2 linked regions of the Rhizobium lentis genome follow. The protein of the gene in region 2 interacts with the protein of the main gene of each other region in a pairwise test. Links are inferred from orthologs where the notes say so. Each region holds a gene or a part of one and is shown on either strand. Other genes may lie near its edges.

Region 1 (3,530 bases), 590 kb from region 2 along the record:
TCCGAAAAGCGCTTGGCGCCGTCGGTGCCGTTCGCCTCGATCTCCTTGGCAAAGAGCGGCACGAAGGCGGCGTTGAAAGCGCCTTCGGCAAACAGCCGGCGGAAGAGGTTCGGGAAGCGGAAGGCGGCGTAGAAGACGTCGGCCATCGGCCCGGTGCCGAGCGCCGCCGCCATCAGTGTTTCGCGGGCGAAACCGAAGATGCGGCTGCCGAGGGTGGCGCCTCCGACGGTCGCGAATTTCTTGACGAGGCTCATGCGTGCGGGCTCATGTGGGAGAATCGGCTTTCTTTTCTGCGGGGGGCGATATCCGGGTGGCGGCCGGCGCGATAATGCCGGAAGGCATGCGTTCGCGCAGTTCGTCCTCCTCCTCGGCCATCACGGCCTTCATCCGGGCGGTGATGTTGGCGCGCTTGCTGTCGCCCGATATCTTCTGGCCGACAAGGTCGGTGACGTAGAAGGTGTCGATCACCTTTTCGCCGAACGTGGTGATGCGCGCCGACTGGATGTCGAGCGACAGATCGGAGAGCACCGCTGTCATTTCCGACAGCAATCCCGGCCGGTCGAGGCATTCGACCTCGATGACGGTGAACTTATTCGACAGGCTGTTGGTGATGTTGATCGACGGCGGAATGACGAAGGCCTTGCTCTTCTTGCGGTTGCGCGTGCGCGTGGCAATGACCTCGGGCAGGCGCTTGCGGCCGGACAGCACATCTTCGATCATCCGACCGATCGTGGCGGCGCGGCGCAATTCGTCGGCATCGTCGGCAAATTCGCGGCTGACATGGATTGTGTCGAGCGCCCGTCCGTCCGACGTCGTGAAGATCTGCGCGTCGACGATGTTGGCGCCGGCCGCGGCACAGGCGCCGGCAATGACGGCAAGCAGGCGCGGATGGTCGGGCGACAGCACAGTGATTTCGGTGATGGCGTGGAAACTGTCGGTGCGCACCATGGTGGCGAGCGCCTGGCCCGACTTGTCGGCCTGGCGGATGAAATGGGCGTGGCGGATCTGGTCCTCCAGCGGGACGGAGAGCAGATAGGGCTGGTAGTGCAGCTTGGTATAGGTATTGCGGTCCTTCTGGCTCCAGTCGGCGAGCGCAGCGCGCAGTGCCTCGGCGGCAGCATTGGCCCGCTCCTTGCGCGAGACCTCTGAAAAGCCGCCGGCCAGAAGCAGTTCGGTTTCGTAATAGAGCGTGCGCAGCAGCTGGCCCTTCCAGCCGTTCCATACGCCGGGGCCGACGGCGCGAATATCGCAGATCGTCAGGATCAACAGCATCTTCAGCCGGTCGAGCGACTGCACGCGGTCGGCGAAGTCGATGATCGTCTTACGGTCGGTGAGGTCGCGGGTCTGCGCCACCATCGACATGGTCAGATGTTCCTCGATCAGCCAGACGACGAGTTCCGTCTGCTTCTGCGACAGGCCGAAGCGGGCGCAGAGCTTGCGGGCGACACGGGCACCGGCGATCGAATGATCCTCCTGGCGGCCCTTGGCGATGTCATGGAGGAGAACGGCGACATAGAGCGCCTCGCGCTCCTCGATCCCCGAAATCAACTTGTTGGCGAGCGGATGCAGGTCCTCCGCGCGTGACTTGTCGATTTCGGAGAGGACGTCGACGGTGCGGATCAGATGCTCGTCGACGGTATAGTGGTGATACATGTTGAACTGCATCATCGCGACGATTTTGCCGAATTCGGGAATGAAACGGCCGAGCACGCCGGCCTCGTTCATGCGCCGCAGGATGAGCGCCGGATCGCGCTTCGACGTCAGGATCGACATGAACAGGCGGTTTGCCTCGTCGTTTTCCCTGAGCGTATTATCGATCAGGGCAAGCGAGCGGGTGACGCGTTTCAGTGCGTCCGGATGGAATTCCAGCCCGTTGATGTCGGCGACGTGGAAGAGCCGGATGATGCTGACGGGATCGCGTTTGAAGACCTCGGCGTCGGCGAGTGCGATGCGGCCGCGGTCTTCGACGAATTCGACGCTGCCGGCAATCTTGCGCGTGCGATGGGTGAAGCGGCTGATGACGCCGGTCAGGCCCGGGATCGATTTGGCCTGCTGATCTTCGAGTGCAGCGCAGAGGATGCGGGTAAGATCGCCGACATCCTTGGCGACGAGGAAGTAGTGCTTCATGAAGCGCTCGACCGCCGAAAGGCCGGGGCGGGTATGGTAGCCGAAGGCTTCGGCGATCTCGCGCTGGATATCGAAGGACAGCCGTTCCTCGGCCTTGCCGGTCAGGAAATGCATATGGCAACGCACCGCCCAGAGAAAATCGTCGGCTTTCTGCAGCAGTCGATATTCGTGCTTCGACAAGACGCCGAGCTTGACCAGCTCCGCCTGGTCGCGCACGTGATAATAATATTTGGAGATCCAGAACAGCGTGTGCAGGTCGCGAAGCCCGCCCTTGCCTTCCTTGACGTTCGGTTCGACGAGGTAACGCGTGTCGCCCGCCTTGCGGTGGCGCTCATCGCGTTCGGCCAGCTTGGCGGCGATGAATTCGGGGCCGGTGCCGGTGACGATCTCCTTGTCGAAACGGGCTTCGAGCTCGGTTTCCAGCCGCTGCAGGCCGCAAATATAGCGCATCTCCAGGATGGCGGTGCGGATCGTCATGTCGGACTTGGACAGCGCGATGCATTCCTCCACCGTCCGGGTGGCATGGCCGACCTTGAAACCCATGTCCCAGAGCATATAGAGCATGAATTCGACCGCCTTGTGCGTCTCGTCCGCCGGCCTCGGCAGGAAGAGAAAGAGCAGGTCGATATCCGAGCCGGGCGCCAGCGTGTCGCGGCCGTAACCGCCGACGGCGGTGACCGCGAATTTGTCCTTCTGCTGCGGAAAGATATGCGTCGTGGCGAAATTGTGGAGGACGGTGATGATCTGGTCCTGAAGCCAGGAAATCCGATAGGCGCATTTGAGCCCGCTGCCGTCGGCGGCCAGGGCCGCGCGCGCCCTCTGCCGGCCTTCGGTGCTCGCCCTTTTCAGCGCCGCCAGAAGATCGGCGCGCATGATGTCGGGCCGGGTCCGGTTGGCCTCGACAACGGCGTCGCACTGCTTCTGCAGAAGCTCGACGTCAAGGATATCGGAGAAATCGAGGTCGCGCATCGCGCTCACAGGAGCGGTTTCCTGTTCATGCCGGGCTGCCGGATCGGGGCTTGCCTCACGTTTCATCTGCATGCGCTATAACCTCATTGCCCGGCGATTGACACGGGGCTTCATACTGCAAGAACCTTTAAATTTGGCGAAATGGTGTTGCCATGCTGCAATGCGGGACGCTTTGTCGCCAGCGGCGGTCTTGCCGAAAAGCCTCAGCCTGCGACGTGCGCATGCAGCGAATACAGCACCTGCCGGGTCTCGCGCAGAATCTCCTCGAGCGTTGCCCTGTCGCATTCGCCATAACCTGCTTTGGCGATCGACGTTGCGAGTTCAGAGATCATAGCGCAGGAGCGGGTGATTTTCAGCAGGCCGATCGGTGACGTCCAGCCGCGGGCATTGCGATCCTTGTCGGCGCGCCGCATCGTGTCGAGCATCGAGCAGAT
Region 2 (2,913 bases):
TGTAGAGGATCGCCGAACCGATACCCGACCAGAGGAGAGTCGTGAGAACACCCTTCCCCTGGTTCAGGACCTGGGTTGCCGTGCCGGCATAGGTGGCGGCGAAATCTGCCGTCGAGTAGTCGACGATGCCTGCACCGCCCAGCGCCGGATTGACGAGGATGCCGGTACCGAGAGCACCAACGATGCCGCCGATGCAATGGACGCCGAAGACGTCGAGGCTGTCGTCGTAATTGAACTTGTTCTTCACGACGTCGACGAAGAAGTAGCAGAGCGGAGAGACGACGAGGCCGAGAACGATCGAACCCATCGGGCCGGCAAAGCCAGCGGCCGGGGTGACGGCGACGAGGCCGGCGACGGCGCCGGAAGCGCCACCGAGCATCGAAGCCTTGCCGCGGGCGAGGCTTTCCACGATGCACCAGGATACCGCGGCGGCGGCTGCCGCGACGAAGGTGTTGATCATGGCAAGTGATGCATAGCCATTGGCCTCGAGGTTGGAGCCGGCGTTGAAGCCGAACCAGCCGACCCAGAGAAGCGAGGCGCCGACCATGGTCAGCGTCATCGAATGCGGAGCCATGATTTCCTTCTTATAGCCGGTGCGCTTGCCGAGCATGATAGCGCCGACGAGGCCAGCGATACCGGCATTGATGTGAACGACGGTGCCGCCGGCGAAGTCGATGGCGCCGTAGGAGAAGATCAGGCCGGCCGGCGAGGTGTAGGAGCTCGGGCCACCCCAGAACCAGACCATGTGCGCCATCGGGAAGTAGATGAAGGTGACCCACAGCACGACGAAGAGCATGACGGCCGAGAACTTGACGCGCTCGGCGAAGGCGCCGACGATGAGGCCGGGCGTGATGCAGGCGAAGGTCATCTGGAAGACGACGAAGGTGTATTCGGGAATGGCGACGCCCTTCGAGAAGGTCTCGACCAGCGACGAGGTGTTGACGCCGGCAAGGAACGCCTTGGAGAAGCCGCCGACGAAGCTGTTCAGCGAGCCGCCGTCGGTGAAGGCGAGCGAATAGCCGTAGGTCACCCAGAGCAGCGCCACGACGGCCGTGATCATGAAGACCTGCATCAGCACGGAGAGCATGTTCTTGGCGCGGACGAGACCGCCGTAGAATAGTGCAAGGCCGGGGATGGTCATCAAAAGGACGAGCGCCGAGGAGACGAGCATCCAGGTATTGTCACCCTTGTCCATCGTGAGGGCGGGAGCAGCGGCGGCAGCGGCTGGTGCAGCGGCTTCCTGCGCAAAGGCTACGGCCGGCGCAAGAAGCGCGGCCGATGCTGCGCCGACCCGCGCAAAGGTGGAGGAAAACTTCGAAATTGACATTGGAAAAAGCTCCTTGATCTGCCGTTCGTTACAGCGCTTCTGAATCGGTTTCGCCCGTACGGATGCGCACGGCATGGTCGATCGAATAGACGAAAATCTTGCCGTCACCGATCTGGCCGGTCTTGGCCGATGCCGCGATGGCTTCGACCGCCCTGTCGACGAGTTCCGATGCAACCGCGATTTCGATCTTGAGCTTCGGCAGGAAGCTGACCGCATATTCGGTGCCGCGATAGATTTCAGTGTGCCCCTTCTGGCGCCCGTAACCCTTCACCTCGGTTACGGTCAGGCCCTGAATGCCGATCGCCGTCAGGGCTTCGCGGACCTCATCGAGCTTGAACGGCTTGATAATAGCCATCACAATTTTCATCTGGTTTCCCATCCTTCGTTATCCTCGGCGCGGAGCCGACTCTCCTTGCCGCTGACGTTCATGAACAGCGACCGGCGATATACATTCAAAGGACGTGCCAGATTCGAAGCGGTGATTAAGCCATTGAAAAATAAATACTATAATCAATAGTGCCAATAAACAGGCAGTTGACCGAGCAATAAGCGCACAAATAATGCGCAAATTTACAAATATGCATAATATTTATTCATTTGCCTTTTTCCGAATCAACCCTTCTTGCGCAACGGACGCGATCAGCACGCCTGTTCGGGTAAACAAACTGCCGCGGGTCAATCCCCTTGCGCCTGAAGCCGACGGACTATCCTGCGTATAAAGCAGCCAGTCCTCGAGCTTGCAGGGCCGGTGGAACCACATGGAGTGATCGAGGCTCGCCACCTGCAGGTTCTGGTCGAAAATGGATGTGCCGTGCGCATAAAGCGCGGTATCGAGCAGCGTCATGTCTGAGAGATAGGCAAGGACGGCCGCCTGATAGAGCCGGTCGTCGGGAACCGGGCCGGTGGCACGCACCCAGACGTCCTGCCTGGGATCGAGCTTCCTGTCGGAAAAGTAATGGGTCAGCGAGACAGGACGGATCTCGATCGGCCGCTCGCGCTGCCAGTATTTCCGGATCGCCTCCGGTGCATGGGCGAGATATTGCTCCTTGATCTGCTGTTCGCCGAGCAGCGCTTCCGGCATCGCCACACCAGGCATGGCGATCTGGTGGTCGAAGCCCGGCTCCTCCAGCTGGAACGAAGCCGACAGCGCGAAGATCGCCCTGCCATGCTGGATCGCAACGACACGCCTGGTGTTGAAGCTCGATCCGTCGCGGATGCGCTCCACCTGGTAGATGATCGGCACGGATGGATCGCCGGGGCGCATGAAATAAGCATGCAGCGAATGGACGAAACGCTCGCCTTCGATGGTGCGCTGGGCCGCCATCAGCGCTTGGCCGATGACCTGGCCGCCGAACACCCGCTGCCAGCCGGCCTGAGGGCTGCGTCCGCGGAAGATATCGACCTCGATGGGCTCGAGATCGAGCGTCGCAAGCAGCCTCTCCATCGCCGAAGGCCCGGTCGTCTCGCGCGTCATTTTGTATGCCTCCCGGCGGTAGGAAGTGAAGTTGCGATGATCTATATAGATCACATCTGAGGCACAAGGTACGGGAGCGGCGCGATGCTTGATATGCTGGTTGTGGGCGGGG

What was found.
Region 1: the proteins of J0663_RS07860 (region 2) and J0663_RS10710 interact in binary tests that used the Escherichia coli proteins (3 or more experiments, as listed by UniProt). The link is inferred for Rhizobium lentis from one-to-one orthologs.

The regions. Positions count from the first base shown.
Region 1 is NZ_CP071454.1:2,223,873-2,227,402, forward strand. Bases 65-3,525 are described here. They hold J0663_RS10710 ([protein-PII] uridylyltransferase), read right to left. Parts: upstream 3,169-3,525; coding sequence 265-3,168; downstream 65-264. Other genes in these bases: murJ (murein biosynthesis integral membrane protein MurJ), read right to left, coding at 65-254; J0663_RS10715 (hypothetical protein), read right to left, coding at 3,300-3,525. In the rest of the region: more of murJ, read right to left, coding at 1-64; more of J0663_RS10715, read right to left, coding at 3,526-3,530.
Region 2 is NZ_CP071454.1:1,630,890-1,633,802, forward strand. The notes cover bases 32-2,875. They hold J0663_RS07860 (P-II family nitrogen regulator), read right to left. Parts: upstream 1,707-2,875; coding sequence 1,356-1,706; downstream 32-1,355. Other genes in these bases: J0663_RS07855 (ammonium transporter), read right to left, coding at 32-1,327; tesB (acyl-CoA thioesterase II), read right to left, coding at 1,917-2,801. In the rest of the region: more of J0663_RS07855, read right to left, coding at 1-31; J0663_RS07870 (ubiquinone biosynthesis hydroxylase), read left to right, coding at 2,886-2,913. UniProt on the Escherichia coli protein: Involved in the regulation of nitrogen metabolism. Regulates the activity of its targets by protein-protein interaction in response to the nitrogen status of the cell.